Regions from separate parts of the Lysinibacillus sp. NPDC093688 genome, predicted to be linked through region 3. Evidence: riboswitches for the same ligand, from Rfam matches in the RefSeq annotation. Region 3 holds a riboswitch; each other region holds the start of a gene.
What was found. Region 3 has a riboswitch for S-adenosylmethionine ahead of ACQKN2_RS23875 (O-acetylhomoserine aminocarboxypropyltransferase/cysteine synthase family protein). Riboswitches for the same ligand answer to the same signal wherever they lie in the genome.
Positions count from the first base shown of each region.

Region 1: linked by a shared signal. The riboswitch ahead of metK (methionine adenosyltransferase) and the one ahead of ACQKN2_RS23875 (O-acetylhomoserine aminocarboxypropyltransferase/cysteine synthase family protein) in region 3 are both predicted to bind S-adenosylmethionine.
Region 2: linked by a shared signal. The riboswitch ahead of metA (homoserine O-acetyltransferase MetA) and the one ahead of ACQKN2_RS23875 (O-acetylhomoserine aminocarboxypropyltransferase/cysteine synthase family protein) in region 3 are both predicted to bind S-adenosylmethionine.
Region 4: linked by a shared signal. The riboswitch ahead of ACQKN2_RS04115 (cyclase family protein) and the one ahead of ACQKN2_RS23875 (O-acetylhomoserine aminocarboxypropyltransferase/cysteine synthase family protein) in region 3 are both predicted to bind S-adenosylmethionine.

Region 1 is NZ_JBNNUX010000008.1:128,570-132,788, forward strand. Features, by position in the region: gene ACQKN2_RS09225 (gamma carbonic anhydrase family protein) at 1-389, shown strand, start outside; gene metK (methionine adenosyltransferase) at 571-1,767, opposite strand; SAM riboswitch class I at 2,100-2,218, opposite strand; gene ACQKN2_RS09235 (hypothetical protein) at 2,271-2,465, opposite strand; gene pckA (phosphoenolpyruvate carboxykinase (ATP)) at 3,038-4,219, shown strand, end outside.
Region 2 is NZ_JBNNUX010000004.1:190,919-195,137, reverse strand. Features, by position in the region: gene ACQKN2_RS05790 (TrmB family transcriptional regulator) at 1-746, shown strand, start outside; gene ACQKN2_RS05785 (nucleotide excision repair endonuclease) at 832-1,203, opposite strand; SAM riboswitch class I at 1,408-1,518, shown strand; gene metA (homoserine O-acetyltransferase MetA) at 1,668-2,603, shown strand; gene ACQKN2_RS05775 (GerAB/ArcD/ProY family transporter) at 3,012-4,219, opposite strand, start outside.
Region 3 is NZ_JBNNUX010000060.1:2,715-6,933, forward strand. Features, by position in the region: gene ACQKN2_RS23870 (hypothetical protein) at 1-248, opposite strand, end outside; gene ACQKN2_RS23875 (O-acetylhomoserine aminocarboxypropyltransferase/cysteine synthase family protein) at 571-1,872, opposite strand; SAM riboswitch class I at 1,990-2,103, opposite strand; gene ACQKN2_RS23880 (glycerol-3-phosphate acyltransferase) at 2,627-3,259, shown strand; gene ACQKN2_RS23885 (DASS family sodium-coupled anion symporter) at 3,441-4,219, shown strand, end outside.
Region 4 is NZ_JBNNUX010000003.1:87,512-91,730, reverse strand. Features, by position in the region: gene ACQKN2_RS04125 (NAD-dependent epimerase/dehydratase family protein) at 1-755, opposite strand, end outside; gene ACQKN2_RS04120 (PLP-dependent aminotransferase family protein) at 863-2,200, shown strand; SAM riboswitch class I at 2,315-2,419, shown strand; gene ACQKN2_RS04115 (cyclase family protein) at 2,546-3,283, shown strand; gene ACQKN2_RS04110 (DedA family protein) at 3,725-4,219, opposite strand, start outside.

The DNA of each region.
Region 1 (4,219 bases), on a different contig from region 3:
ATGTATCACCGACAGTTATCGGAAAAAGAGTTAGTATTCAAGACCTCTGTTGCTTACATCAAAGCCCTAAATATCCACTAATTATTGAAGATGAGGTAACAGTCGGACATCAAGTAACTTTACATAGCTGTACAATCCGAAAAAAAGCCTTAATTGGTATGGGCTCTATCGTATTAGACGGAGCGGAGATTGGAGAGGGTGCATTCATTGGTGCGGGTAGCCTTGTACCTCCAGGCAAAGTCATTCCTCCAAATAGCTTAGCATTGGGGCGTCCCGCAAAAGTTGTAAGAGAATTAAACGATGAAGATAAAGAAGATATGGAACGCATCATACGTGAATATGTAGAAAAAGGTCAATACTATAAATCTCTTCAACCAAAAAATAAATAGTTATTTCAACTAAATCAAAGCAGCTCCACGTTTGCTTGGACAACCGAGCCATACACGATTATGATAAGGAGCTTATTTTTTTCGTTAAAAACAACGAAAGGGGCCTTAACATGTTGAGCCCCTTTCTGTAATAGTATCTTAAAATATTTTTTCAGCTACTTTATTACTTTAGCTGAATAGTTTATAAACCTGCTTTTTCTTGTAATGCGTCAGCTTTGTCTGTTTGTTCCCAAGGTACATTTAAGTCTGTACGACCGAAGTGACCATATGCTGCAGTTTGCTTATAAATTGGGCGACGTAGGTCAAGCATTTTAATAATCCCCGCTGGGCGTAGGTCAAATAGCTCACGTACCCATTTTACAATTTCACTTTCCGTAACTTTTCCTGTCCCGAATGTATCAACAGCAATAGATACGGGTTGAGCAACACCAATCGCATAAGCTAGTTGTACTTCAGCGCGATCTGCTAAACCAGCTGCTACGATATTTTTCGCCACATAGCGTGCTGCATATGCCGCTGAACGGTCTACCTTAGTTGCATCCTTACCAGAGAAAGCACCTCCACCATGACGTGCATAGCCACCGTATGTATCAACGATGATTTTACGTCCAGTTAGACCAGCGTCTCCTTTTGGACCACCAATTACGAATCGGCCAGTTGGGTTGATGAAATATTTAGTCTCGGCATCTAATAATTCACTTGGAACAACTGGGGCAATAACGAATTCTTTTAAGTCTGCTTGAATTTGCTCAAGTGTAGCTTCTTCGTCATGCTGTGTAGAAATGACAATCGTATCAACACGCACTGGTACATTGTTTTCATCATACTCAATTGTTACTTGTGTTTTTCCGTCTGGACGTAAATATGCTAGTTCACCAGATTTGCGTACTTCCGTTAAACGACGAGCCAATTTATGCGCTAAACTAATTGGTAATGGCATAAGCTCTGGTGTTTCGTTACATGCATAACCGAACATTAAACCTTGGTCACCTGCGCCAATTGCTTCAATGTCAGCGTCTGTCATAGAGCCTTCACGCGCCTCTAATGCTTGGTCAACACCTTGAGCAATATCAGGTGATTGCTCACCAATAGCAACAAGTACTGCTAAGTTTTCAGCATCAAAGCCATATTTCCCACGTGTATAACCGATTTCTGCTACAGTATCACGAACGATACCTTTAATGTCTACATAAGTAGAAGTAGTAATTTCTCCTGCTACTAATACTAAGCCAGTAGTTACTGTTGTTTCACACGCTACACGTGCGTTTGGATCTTCTGTTAAAATAGCATCTAAAATGGCATCCGAGATTTGATCACAAATTTTGTCTGGATGTCCTTCTGTTACACTCTCTGATGTAAACAATCGACGGTTTGTCATTTGGTTTTCCTCCTATTACTTTTACAAATAATATTTGTGAATTAATACGGTACTCATTACCCATGTCAAGCCCGCTCCTATAGATTGAACTCTAAAGCCGTTGTTGTAGCTGTTGCTGTCGTTTCACTTTCGCACAAAAAACAACTGTTGCTGTCGTTTCACTTTCGCACAAAAAACAACTACTGCTTTTAACACGAGGTTTTCGAAAGATCCGTCATTATAATAAGGAAAGGACTATATACTTACCTTTACATTCGTTTTTAACAATAAAAAAATCCTTTTCTCACGCTTACTTAACATGAGGAAAGGAATAATGACTTCGTAACCTTTCACTCTTATCGTTCAAGGGGTTTCCCCTTGCATCAGATTGGCACCAGCGCATGTCGTGAAATAGTTCATGCAGGTTGCCGGGTTTCATAGGGCCTGACCCTCCACCAGCTCGGGATAAGAGTATCCGTTCAATATCTCATAATACGTAAAAGGTCGAACGTTGTCAAATATTTTTAACTTCTTTCAGCGAGTGCCCAAACACCCGCTAAAATAGAGGAACTCAGTCTAAGAACGCCACGCCCTGTGGCATTACCGAAATGACCGACATCGTGTCGGCCCTCGTGTTGTTGTTGTTGTTGTTGCTGTCGCTTCGCTTTCGCACAGATAAAACCGTGTTGCTGTCGCTTAGCTTTCGCACAAAAAAACATCCGCAGGCTTAAGAACAAAGCCGATTCCGGATCCAACTATGCCGAGGCACAATTGATTGTATTCATATAAGATATTATGGAATTATAATGAAACTTATTTGGATTATGCTGTAAATTTAAACAAAATAATCCCTACTCTCCACCTCACATCATGTGTTAACATATGTGTATCCCTTTACAGCACATTTTGTAGCGAAAGCAAAGCGTCAGCTACAGAACATGTGGTGGATGAATATGATTGTAGCCCCTATTCAATCGAAGACAAGCTCCAACGAATAAAAAACAAGCTAAAACTTCACATCCTGTGCGAACCTCATGTTAGCCAAAAGCTTCTAAACACAATTTTGCTGTGTCGAAAGTGATTGTCTGATCACTTATTATAAATAGGGTAAAAAGCATTATTAAAACGAATTAATTTACTTTTTGTCGTTTTCTTGAAAAGTAATAAAATCTGAAAAATAATTTCTTAATTAGTATAGATTATTAAACCAATTGTGTTATACTATTTTTGAAATTAAGAAAATCTCCCTCAGACTCAAGGGAATACTATAAAAAAGGATGGTATTTAATCGATGAATTCAGTAGAAATTGCAAACGAACTGAAGGAATTATTAAGCGGCAGTAACATTAATGTTCAACTTTCAGTACCACAATTAGCTGAAAAAGCTACTTCTCGTGGTGAAGCTATGTTAACAGTAGATGGCGCAGTTCGTGCAGAAACTGGCAAATACACTGGTCGTTCACCTAAAGATAAATATACGGTAGAAGAAGAGAGCACAAAAGATAAAATTGACTGGGGAAAAGTTAACCGACCAATTTCTTCTGAAGTGTTCGATAACTTATATGTAAAAGTAGTAAAATATTTAAAAGAACGTGACGAATTATTCGTATTCAAAGGCTTTGCTGGTGCTGACAAAGATTCTCAATTAAGCATCCAAGTAATCAATGAATATGCTTGGCACAATCTGTTCGCTCATCAATTATTTATCCGTCCAACTAAAGAAGAATTAGCTTCTCATGTTGCTGACTTCACAGTTATCTCAGCTCCTAATTTTAAAGCAGACCCTGCCGTTGATGGCACTGCTTCTGAAACATTCATCATTGTATCACTTGAAAAGAAAATTATCCTAATCGGTGGTACTGAATACGCTGGTGAAATCAAAAAGTCTATTTTCGGTATTATGAACTACTTATTACCACAACAAGGCATCCTTTCAATGCACTGCTCATCTAACGTTGGTGAAGCTGGTGATGTTGCATTATTCTTCGGTTTATCTGGTACTGGTAAAACTACTTTATCAGCGGATCCTGACCGTAAACTTATCGGTGACGATGAACACGGTTGGTCTGATAACGGTGTATTCAACATTGAGGGCGGTTGCTACGCAAAAACAATTAACCTTTCTGCTGAAAACGAACCAGAAATCTACAACGCAATCCGCTTCGGTTCTGTTTTAGAAAACGTAGCTGTTGATCCAGAAACTCGAGTTTGTGACTATGATGACGGTTCATTAACAGAAAATACACGTGTAGCTTACCCAATTCAATACATTGAAAATATTGTTGATCCATCTGTTGCAGGTCACCCAAAAACAATCATCTTCTTAACAGCTGATGCATTTGGTGTATTACCTCCAATCAGTAAATTAACAAAAGAGCAAGCAATGTACCACTTCCTAAGCGGTTTCACATCTAAACTTGCTGGTACAGAACGTGGTGTAACAGAGCCAGAACCAGTATTCTCAACTTGCTTC
Region 2 (4,219 bases), on a different contig from region 3:
TCACAGAATATGAGGCAAAGGCCTATACGGCACTCGTACAAAATAGCCATGTTAGCGCCTATCAAGTAAGTAAAAACTCCGGTATCCCACGTGCAAGAATATATGACATACTAAATGTACTTGTTGAAAAAGGGTTAGTAATGAAAGAGGAAACCGCAGATCAAACGACATACTCTTCTATTCCTGTCGCTGTGTTTTTACAACAAATTCAGCAGCGTTGGCAATCGAATTTCACGTCGATTAGTGATCAATTAGAAAAATTAGAGGTAAAAGAGCAGGAAACGGAGCATAAGGTTGTCACGTTAAAAGGAAAAGAGGCAATCGTCAATTATTGTCAGTCGTTATTAAAAAAAGCGGAGAAAAAAGTACTTTTATCAATGTGGGAAGATATGTATGAAGAATTGCGAGAAGATTTACATGAGGTCGCTCAGCACATTCCGGTTCATGGAATTACAATCTATGTGGATGAAAATATTGTATCCGTTGACCAGCATCGCATTACTCAATATACGAGGAATGCTTCTACGCCCCATTGGTTTATTCTATCTGTAGATGGTCAAGAGATGATTTATGGTCACTCACCGTCCAATCAAGAAACGGCTTTTATTACAAATGACCCGGTGCATATCTATTTATTAGAGGATTATATTTGGCATGACGTGCTTGTCAATCGACTGTTAAAGCGCGATGATAAAGAGCTTGGAGAATGGATTACTAAAGAACGTAAAGCCTTTTTTGTAGAATAAAAACATAAAAAAGAATCTACAAGCCATCATGTACATTACAGATGGCGAGCAGATTCTTATTTTTTGTTAAATAGTATTTTTTATCTTAATAAAAAACTTTATCAACATTGTATTTAGCGCGGAATGAATTGATCGCGTATGTTTCGTAAATTTCACGTTCCATAGCATCTTCCACTTCATACACTTCAATTTTGAAAATTTCATCACGATGATTTTTCATCGGTGAAACATTGTCCTCAAAATGCTTTTTAATACGTTGACGAATTTTACGTGCTTTACCGACAAATAATAGCTCGTTCTCTTCATTGTAGAATAAGAAAATGCCGCCATTTTCACGTGTGATTTTATGGAAATCAATAAAACCATGGTACGGTGTGATTGGTACATCACCTGGCTTTAAATCTTGTTCGCGTTGACGAATTACTAAATCTGGTTTTGGAAAATCAATTTTAATCAAACTATTCACGTTCCTCTCTGTTACTAAAGGTATATGTTAACATAAGTACAGCATGTTTACCATCAAATTTAATGATGTAAACTTAGTTTGCTTCAATATTAGTGTTAAACAAATTACATCATGACATGCATGGTTAATAACAAAATATTCTATGTATTATTGATATTCTTAATTGTTCATGTTACAATTCTTTTTAATTAAATAATCTTATCAAGAGAAGTAGAGGGATTTGGCCCGATGACGCTTCAGCAACCTCTAACAAAAGTTAGAAAGGTGCTAATTCCAGCAAAGGATCTGTCCTTTGAGAGATAAGAGTGAACGTGGTAAATCCTTCTCATTCTATCTCAAATGGAATGAGGGGGATTTTTTAATTTTATCGAAAAAGAAGACTTAATGAGCTTTGCGCAGGGCCTGTGAATGGAGACTAAGGCCAAATTGATTTTAACTAGAGAGGGGAATGCAAGATGCCAATTAATATTCCAAAAAACTTACCAGCTGGAGAACATTTACGTGAGGAAAAAATCTTCGTTATGGAAGAGGACAGAGCGAAAACGCAACAAATTCGTCCATTAAATATATTAATTTTCAACTTAATGCCTGAAAAAGAAAAAACAGAGCTGCAATTACTACGTTTATTAGGTAATACCCCGTTACAAGTGAATATTACATTTTTAAATACTGCTACTCATGAATCGAAAAATGTTAGTAAATCACATTTACAATTATTTTATACGACTTTCAATCAAATTCGTCATCGTCGCTATGATGGCATGATTATTACGGGTGCACCAGTAGAGAAAATGGCGTTTGAAGAAGTGAACTACTGGCAGGAAATTTCAGAAATTATGGATTGGTCCAAAACAAACGTAACATCGGTCCTTCATATATGTTGGGGTGCACAGGCAGCGTTATACCATCATTACGGTATTGGCAAAATTGGGCTTTCTGCTAAATGCTCAGGTGTATATTCTCATGTCATTACGGATTTAACAGTGGATTTAGTACGGGGCTTTAGTGATTCGTTTACGGCACCACATTCACGTTATACATCTGTATCGATTGACGAAGTACGCAACCATCCTGATTTACGATTACTATCTTATTCAGAAGATGCTGGTGTTTTCATTGTGCAATCTAAGGACAATAAAAATATTATGATTACCGGTCACCTTGAATATGATGCGACAACTTTAGCGGATGAATATAGTCGTGATGTTGAGAAAGGATTAGATATTGAGGTACCCGTGAATTACTTCCCAAATGATGATCCAGGAAATGAACCGATTAATACGTGGCGTGCTCATACACATTTATTATTCTCGAATTGGCTGAACTACTATGTTTACCAAGAAACACCATACGAATGGGATTTTGTTGATCAGATTGAATATCATATTTAATGCTCTTCAATAGCATTCAAAAATGATGACCTTGATATTTTAGGGTCATCATTTTTTACTTTACTATTCCGGATCATCATCATAACGTGTGGTTGATTTCTGTTTCGACTGGGCGCTTTGTCGCTGCCGCTTCGCTTTCGCGCAGATAAAACATTTGTTGTTGCTGTCGCTACGCTTTCGCACAGATAAAACATTTGCTGCCGCTACGTTAGCACTACGCTTTCGCACAGAAAACATCCGCTACGCTGCAGGGTCTCGGGCCAACACGATGTTGGTCATGAAGGCGTTCTCACAGGATGTGATGGTTTTAGCCTTCGTTCCTCTATTGCTGATCCCCGAGGAGTCGCCCAGTCTCCACTCCAATCAACAAATGTCACCCACAACTTTTGGTGATGAACCACACTGCTGTTAATTGTCTGGCGGTTTTCCATTCTTATCACTGTTTGGCGTATTTCCGGTATCGCTATCATTCTGTGTAGTATTGCCGGCATCGTTTTCACTTTTACTTTGAGTAGTATTTTCGCCATTACTACTACTTGTACTTTCAGAAGTGTTTTCGTTATTGCTACTACTCGCACTTTGAGAAGCATTACCGCCATTGTTGTTACTTTCACATTGAGCAGTGTTTTCGTTATTGCTACTACTTGAACTTTGAGAAGCATTACCGCCATTGCTGTTACTTGCACTTTGAGAAGTGTTTTCGTTATTGCTACTACTCGCACTTTGAGAAGAATTACCGCCATTGTTGTTACTTTCACATTGAGCAGAATTTTCGTTATTGCTGTTACTTGAACTTTGAGAAGCATTTTCGTTATTGCTATTACTTGTACTTTGAGAAGAATTACCGCCATTGCTGTTATTAGTACTTTGAGAAGCGTTTTCATTATTGCTATTACTTGAACTTTGAGAAGCGTTTTCGTTATTGCTATTACTTGAACTTTGAGAAGCATTACCGCCATTGTTGTTACTTTCACATTGAGCAGAACTATCGTTATTGCTGCTACCTGCACTTTGAGAAGAATCTCCACCATTGCTACTACTCGCATTCTGAGCAGAATTATCGTTATTATTACTACTGTCATTTTGTGTAGTATTCCCGCCAGTACTACCATTTTCATTTTGTGTATTACTATTGCATTGCGTTGTATTTCCTTGATTACCATTAATTTTACGAATCATCGCGACAAGTAATAAAACTATTGGTAATAAGATCATGAAAACGAAGGATAACATAGGCCATGTTTCTCTATTGTAAATATCTGAATGAATGATATTAGGATGCACAATTTGTGAAAGTCCAAGGATAATCATACCGAGTGGAAAAATGAGCGGTCGATGATTTTTAATTTTAAATATTTGTGCGATACCGATCACCGAGGCATAAAAATACATAAAAGTTCTAATATAAATTGATATAATCCACATGGCTGCCATAATTACTTCAATGCGTTGTAAAAAGTTCCCGATTGAAATTCTTTGTGCTAATGAATAACTAGGAAATGTTCGAGCAGCAGTATTTGCCGGACCTAGGACAAGGATAGACAGTGCGATGATCGTAATTAAGACAATCCCTCCAATAATTGCGCCAATGTAAAACCCTTTTTGTGCAGATTTTT
Region 3 (4,219 bases):
GTTGCAGGTAGAGGAATATGACTTGCCCCATAGCCTTCATAAGCTTCAAAAACTTCTTTTACTGTATAGCCTTCCTCTTTGACATAAAGAATTTCCTTAAAAGCTGAATGTCCAAAGATCTCTTGCCATTTACTCTCAACTGACGCAAGTATGTTTTGAATGGACATGTTGTTCACAAACACATGACCTTCATTTAACTCATAAATAAGATAAGATGCAATGTTTTGCGCACTATACACATTTCCCATTTAAAACACTCCTTTATCATCAGTTTTGGTAGATAAGAGTAGTTACTGACTGAGCAACTACTCCGCTTCATATATTTCAAAAGTGGGGGAGCACTTATGAAAACTAAATGTCGAACGCTTTTCTTATTTCCTAGTATAAAACAAGGAATTAAACAAGTCAATAATACTTATCAAATTACTAGGTATTACTTCCGAAGAATTTTAGTTACCCTTACCAAATGAGGCAAGCGGATGATGTAGCAACGTTTTACGCATTACCAAATGAGGCCTATCGAATGAGAAAATACGTAAACGCTACAACATTAGCCAATGTGTTTTTTTATTAGGCTTCTACTTGTTGTTGTGAAGCTGTTACTTGTTCAATAGCTTGTTCTAAATCTCCAATAATGTCCTCTACTGCCTCTAAACCGATGGATAAGCGAATGAGCGACTCGGTTACGCCAGTTTGGATTAGCTCTTCAGCTGATAGTTGCTGATGTGTAGTAGATGCTGGATGGATAATTAATGATTTGGCATCCCCTACATTTGCTACGTGCGAGAATAATTTCACACTATCGATCAATTTACGCCCTGCTTCTCGTCCACCTTTAATGCCAAATGTAAGCACTGAACCGAAGCCATTTCTCAAATATTTTTTAGCTAACTCATGAGTTGGGAAATCTTCTAAGCCATTGTAATTTACATATTCCACAGATGGGTGGTTTCGTAAATATTCAGCTACCGCCAATGCATTTTCATTGTGTTTAGGAATACGCAAATGAAGCGTTTCTAAACCTTGTAATAAATTAAATGCTGCATCTGCACTTAATGTTGGTCCAAAGTCGCGTAGCAATTGCACTCGCAGTTTTGTGGCAAATGCAGCCGCTGCTGTATCGATACCATAACGCAAACCGTGATAAGAAGCATCTGGCTCCGTAAAGCCTGGGAAGCGTCCGCGAGTCCAATCAAACTTCCCTGCATCTACTACAACGCCACCTAAAGTTGTACCATGGCCGCCGATCCATTTCGTTGCGGAATGAACAACGATATCTGCACCGAAGTCAATTGGTGTAGAGCCATATGGTGAAGCAAATGTGCTATCAATAATTAATGGCAAGCCGTTTTCATGTGCTATATTCGCTACTGCTTCAATGTCTAGCACTTTCAAACTTGGGTTACCGTAAACTTCAGCGAACACTGCTTTTGTTTTATCCGTAATAGCTGCTTTGAAATTTTCTGGATTTGTTTCATCTACAAAAATTGTTTTAATACCGTAGTTTGGTAGTGTGTTGGCGAATAAATTATAAGTACCTCCGTACAAAGAGCTACCAGCAACAATTTCATCACCTGCCCCTGCAAGATTTAAAATTGAAAATGCAATAGCTGCTGCACCAGATGAAAGTGCTACCGCTGCTGTACCGCCTTCTAATAAAGCGACGCGTTTTTCAAAAACATCTACAGTTGGGTTTGTAATTCGTGTATAAATATTGCCAGCTTCCTCTAAGGCAAAAAGACGTTGCGCATGAGCAGTGTCTTTAAAAACGAATGCCGTTGAGCGATATACTGGTACTGTACGAGATCCTGTTACCGGGTCTGGCTCTTGGCCACCGTGTAACAGCAATGTTTCTGGTTTAAAATTTGTCATTGTATACCTCCATATGGTTATTTTTTTACGATGGTACCGGAGATGAGGAGGATTTTTTCAGTAGAAAACAAAAACCCTCTTCAGCTAAGAAGAGGGTTGCGGGTGCAAGTTTTCCTCCCCTTATCTGCCAGATCCAAGTAAGAATCTGTAGGAATTAGCACCTTAGCAAGTTCGTCACTTACTGGTTGCCGGGCATCATAGGGCCTATCCCTCCGCCGCTCTTGATAAGAGTATGAGATTCAATTTCCATCGTTGTTACAAAGTATAAACATAGACTTTTTCTCTGTCAACACTAAAATTTTATTTTTTCCGAAACTTCTGTCTGCTTTTTTACGTAAAACGAACGCATACATTATTTTAATGTTTACTAGTTTCTCATCAAAAAGTGGGGTTGATTTACGTTCCGACTGGGCGCTTTCCTGGGGGCGTCCGATGAGCCGCTTGGGGCAACAGGATGTTGGTCACGAAGGCGTTATCACAGGACGTGATGCTTTTAGCCTTCGTTCCTCTACTTGCTCGCTCCAGGGTCTCGGGCCAACAGATGTTTTCTGCGCGAAAGCGTAGTGCTAACGAAGCGGCAGCAGCACCGATGTTGGTCACGAAGGCGTTATCACAGGATGTGATGGTTTTAGCCTTCGTTCCCCTATCGCTGACCCCCGAGGAGTCGCCCAGTCTCCACTCCAATCAACTTATATACAAAGATGTCATCCCTAACTTTTGGTGATGAGCTTATTATTTAGAAAGGAGGACTTTTATGTTAAAAGCGGTTATCATTTTTCTTCTTGTTGGTTATTTGATTGGCTGTGTTCACGGCTCTAAAGTTGCTCAGTTTTTATCCGGGGTAGATTTAAAAAAGGCTGGATATGGCAATGCAGGTGCCTCCAACGCAACACTCTCCCTCGGATGGAAATACGGTATATTAGTTGCACTTATCGATATCGGTAAAGGTGTTGCAGCTATAATCGGTGCACATGTCTATCTTGCTGATATAACACAATTAACTGAAGTACAAGTTTGGCTCTTTATCTATATCGTAGCAGCCGGTGTCATTCTAGGTCATAATTTCCCATTTTATATGGGCTTCAATGGCGGCAAAGGAACTGCTTCAATTATCGGGATATTACTTGCGATTGATTGGAAAGTTGGCTTATTTGCACTCATTTTATTTGTTATTTTTTCTTTCGTGACGAGCTTTTTAATTGTCGGTGTACTTGAATTTTATCTCGTTTTTTGTACAGCCACATATTTATGGATTCCTGGGGTCGGCCCAACGATTATAGCCTTATTTCTTTTTGGTATAGCCATCATTTTGCATATCGAAAATATTAAACGATTGATGCTAGGAACTGAACCTAAAGTTACTTCTGCATTCAAAAAGAAAAACTAATATCTTTTGGATATTATTGTCTTTTCTATGACCGCGTATTTTCTCGTAACTGCCCATTATCGCTATAACTAGAGAGCATTTGAACACACTAGCTTTTTTTACAATAAATAGACAATTTACTTTCTTAATAAAGCATTTTACTAGTCGATGTTATAGAAAATGTTAGAAAGGATGAGAAAGTATGTCTACTTCCGAACAAGCAAAACCGAAACGTAATTTGAAACCACTCTGGATCGCATTAGCCTTCGCTTCACTAATCATCATAACTTTTTTACCGAGCAACGGCGATTTACCTGTAGCTGGACAACGGGCCTTGGCTATTTTAGCTTTCGCGGTCATTCTTTGGGTTACAGAAGCAGTATCCTATCCCGTTAGCTCTGCCATGATTATTGCTCTCGTTACAGTTTTACTAGGATTAGCTCCGTCAATGGAAGATCCAACGAGAGAGCTAGGAACATCAGATGCATTAAAATTAGCATTAAGTGGATTTAGTAATTCAGCAGTTGCACTAGTAGCCGCAGCTCTTTTCCTAGCGGCAGCCATGCAAATTACCAATTTACATAAACGTCTTGCGCTATGGATTCTTTCACTAGTAGGGACAAAAACGAAAGCCATTGTCTTCGGTGCTATTTTAGTATCTATTGCACTCGCATTCTTCGTCCCTTCTGCTACTGCACGTGCAGGCGCAGTTGTACCAATACTACTTGGAATGGTAGCGGCATTTGGTTTACCACGTGATAGTCGACTTGCTGCTTTACTTGTCATTACCTCTGTGCAAGCTGTCTCCATTTGGAATATCGGTATTAAAACGGCAGCAGCTCAAAATATGGTCGCTTTAAATTTCATTAAAGAACAATTTGGTGTGGATATTTCTTGGGGTGCTTGGTTGCTTTATGCTGCCCCCTTCTCCATCATCATGTCAGTGGCTCTATTTTTCATTATGATTACACTAATTAAGCC
Region 4 (4,219 bases), on a different contig from region 3:
TGATCTTTCCCATCAATATATTTCGGCGGTGATGCTTTTAGCTGTTCCGCATAATATCTACCCCATACACTGTTTTTAACAGGTTCATCATCCGCTATATTGTAAATTCCTGGTTCCCAGTCAATAGCCTCTATTGTTGCTTTTACTGCATCCTCAATATGGATAAACGATGTTATGCCATCATTTACTACCATTTCTCCTCTGAGATATTGTTGTGCAATTAAGCCTTGTGAATCATACCAAGTACCTGGTCCGTAAAGTGAACCGTACCTTAAAATAACAGAGTCTGGGATTTCTTGAATAGCACTCTCCAATGCTACTATTCCGTCTATTGTAATCTTCCTTCTGCCTATTGCATTTACGTCTAAAGGGGTTTCTTCAATGGCAATTGTGTCGCCCGGTTCATATGCCCATGCAATACTTTGGGCAATAAGTCGTTTACTATTTGTCTTTTTCGCAGCTTCAACTAAATGGCGAGTTCCAATTGCCCTCACTTTAGCATTGTCCTCTACTCGTCCGTGCTGAAGCGCCGTGACCTGATGGATAATAATGTTTGGTTGAAAATCCTGTATAATTGCCTCAACTTGCTCCTTTTCAAGTATATTTCCAACGTATGCCGTAGCGCCTAATGCTTGTAATACTTCAATTTTAGAATCACTTGTTGTCATTCCTCCAACTATATAGCCTTTTTCAACTAAAGCTGCTATAAGACTTTTTCCAATTACACCAGTTGCGCCTGTTACAAAAATTTTCATATTTACCCCATTCCTTTCTTCATTCTTTAACCAACATCATTGTATGGTTGTTCGTTATTCTATACAATGACAATAAAACAAATCTGTACCGGTAAAGGGGTATATAAATGCTGAAATATCAACAAATTGTTGCAGATATACTTTATGAAATTGAGCAAGGAACTTTAATAGAAGGGGCAAAATTGCCTTCTATTCGTGAATTAAAAAACCGTTACGATTGCAGTTCAGAAACTGTCCTAAAGGCATTAAGCGTATTAAAATACCAGCACCTAATTTTCTCCATTCCAAAGAGTGGATTTTATGTATTGTCTACATCAAATTATCAAAGCACTGAGGTAACGAATATTATTGACTTTGCCACAGCTACCCCAGAAAAAACAATGTTCCCTTACACAGAATTTCAACATTGCTTAAATCAAGCAATTGAAATTCAACAAGGTGGGCTTTTCTCTTATGGGATGACAGTACACGGGTTAGAGTCATTGATTTTAGAGGTAAAGAAGTTACTTGAGCAATATCAGGTGTTTGCTAATAAAGAAAATATTGTGATTACAACTGGCACTCAGCAAGCACTTTATATATTGACATCAATTCCTTTTCCAAATGAAGGAGATACAATTCTAGTCGAGCAGCCAACATACCACCTCTTTAATCGCTTACTTGAAACGACTGACGTCAAATGTATTGGAATAAAAAGAGATGCAAATGGTATTAACCTGCAGCAACTAGAAAATAATTTTGCTGAAAATCGTATAAAGTTTTTCTATACTATGCCAAGGTTCCATAATCCGTTAGGGACTTCTTTTAGTAAGAAGGAAAAATTAAATATAATAGCTTTAGCAAAGAAATATAATGTCTATATTGTTGAAGATGATTATTTAGCCGATTTTGATCTAAATACAAAAGCCGACCCCATGTTTGCGTATGATGTAAGTAACCGTGTTATTTATCTAAAAAGCTTTTCTAAAATTATCTTTCCAGGATTACGAGTTGGGATTACTGTACTTCCTGATCCAATTTTAAATAATTTTATAGCTTTAAAAAGAGTAATTGATTACGATACAAGCCTGATAACACAAGGGGCCTTGGAGCTATACTTAAAGAGTGGAATGTTTCATTCTCACAGTAGGATGCTTTCACAAAAGTCTGCAAAAAAATCAGCTATTTTACATGAAGAGGTTCAAAAATTAGCCGGTTCTTCAAATATCGACTATACACGTCCAAGCTCACTTGATACTAAACTACACATGGTAATTCCTCAAAAATTACATGTAAATACTTTAATCCAACGTTTACTTGTTGAAAATGTGCATTTGAAAGCTATTGACGACAATTATTTAAAAAGTTTTCACAAAGAAAATGTACTCAAAATAGATGTAAGGAATACAAATCAAGCTCTTATTCCACTAGGTGTACAAAAAATATTTAAAGCAATGATTTTATAGAGAGGCTCTGGAATATTAAATTTTTAACCTTGTATCCCTATTGAACTTGTAAACTATAAACAAATATACTAAAGTGTGTGTAAACTTTATTTCTGAAAATTCTTATATCGCATTTTCTTATCAAGAGAGATGGAGGGATTGGCCCTATGAAGTCTCAGCAACCAGCCTATAGGTATGGTGCTAATTCCAAATGGCATAATTTAGCCTTGAAGATGAGAAGACTTACTGCAGTTGCTTTGCACAAGAGTCTTCTTCTACAAGGAGGACTCTTTTTTATTTGCTATTTAACGCGAATGATACGCAAAGAATAGCACCCAAAATATGAATAGAAAGCAGGGAAATATTATGGCAAACGAACTTTTACAAGCAATTAAATTATTGAAATCAAAAGAATGGGTCGATTTAACGCATACATTTGGTCCAAGTTCTCCACACTTCTTTATGTTTGATGATGCAAAATTTGAAACATTATTTTCCCATGATGATGGCTTCTTTGCACAGCAATTTACTTTCCCTGGGCAATACGGAACACATATCGACCCACCTATCCATTTCGTGCGAGAAACACGCTATTTAGAGGAATTGGAACTAAAAGAACTAGTGCTACCACTAATCGTTATTGATAAATCGAAGGATGCCGAAATTAATAACGATTACACATTAAGTGTTCAAGATATTCTTAACTTTGAAGTTGAATATGGAGAAATTGAAGCCGGTACCTTTGTTGCGCTGCGTACTGATTGGAGTAAACGATGGCCAGATAAAGAGTCTTTCAGCAACAAAGATGCTGAAGGCAATAATCATATTCCTGGCTGGGGATTAGAAGCGTTGCAATTTTTATTCAACGAACGAAAAGTAAGTGCTATTGGCCACGAAACTTTTGATACGGATTCAGCAGCAGATTTTCGTAAAAACGGAAAGTTAGACGGAGAATATTTTGTACTAGAGCAAGATACTTACCAAATCGAGCTTATGACCAATTTAGATAAGCTACCTCCAAAAGGCGCCGTTATATTCAATATTGTGCCAAAGCCTGAAAAAGCATCTGGATTCCCTGTCCGTTCATTTGCTATATTGCCTTAATATAGCAATAGGTCCGATTTGAAATGTAGACAAACACCACTTTGTTTTGCACAGAGCTGTATGGTAATTTAATCGACAGACTTTGCCATTTAGCATTTTATGAAGAGCATCTAATCTTGTTTTACTCGAGAAGTCTATGTGGTGAGGCTTGCCTTGTATAGTATTTTAACCATAGCTATAATACTATTTTGTTTCGCTTGTCGACTCATTCTATGATGAGGAACTGTTGATTTTCGCGGAGAGTGGCGACTCCTGCGGGATGAGCTTGCGCTGAAAGCCCCGCAGGAACGGAGTGACGAGGAGATTGAAGCCAAGCCCGCGGAAAGCGCCAGCTCGGAGTGAAAATCAACCTTTGTTTTTTGATACACTTTATTTAAATTATTCTCGACAAGTTAAGGTCTGATTCAATAAATATTGAATCAGACCTTCCATAAATTTATTTTATTTAGGTGAATTCTTTCTTTTGAAAATAAAATAAACGATCAACATAATTATTATGAACAATACTATAAGATAAATACTGTAGCGGGATAAATATACCCCAACATAATGCCATTTCTCTCCAAGCACCGTTCCTAAGGTAATAAAAGTAAATGTCCATATAGTTGCTCCCGCATAAGCAAAGAAAGCGAATTTTTTATAAGGGTAATTATTAATAGCCGCAATATATGCAGTAAGATGACGCACACCAGGAATAAAAAACCCTATTAATAATAATATTGGTCCAATTTTTTCAAATAACTTTTTCGTAAAATCAATTTTCTGTTCAGTTATATGGATTTTCGAACCGTATTTTTGTAATAAGGGGAGCCCGAATTTATAGCCTATATAGTAGCTCAAGGTAATTCCCCCAGCTGCACCTACCATAGCGCTGATTAAAGCTGGAATATGTGAAAGAGTTTCACGATATACACTATACCCTACATATGTTAAAAA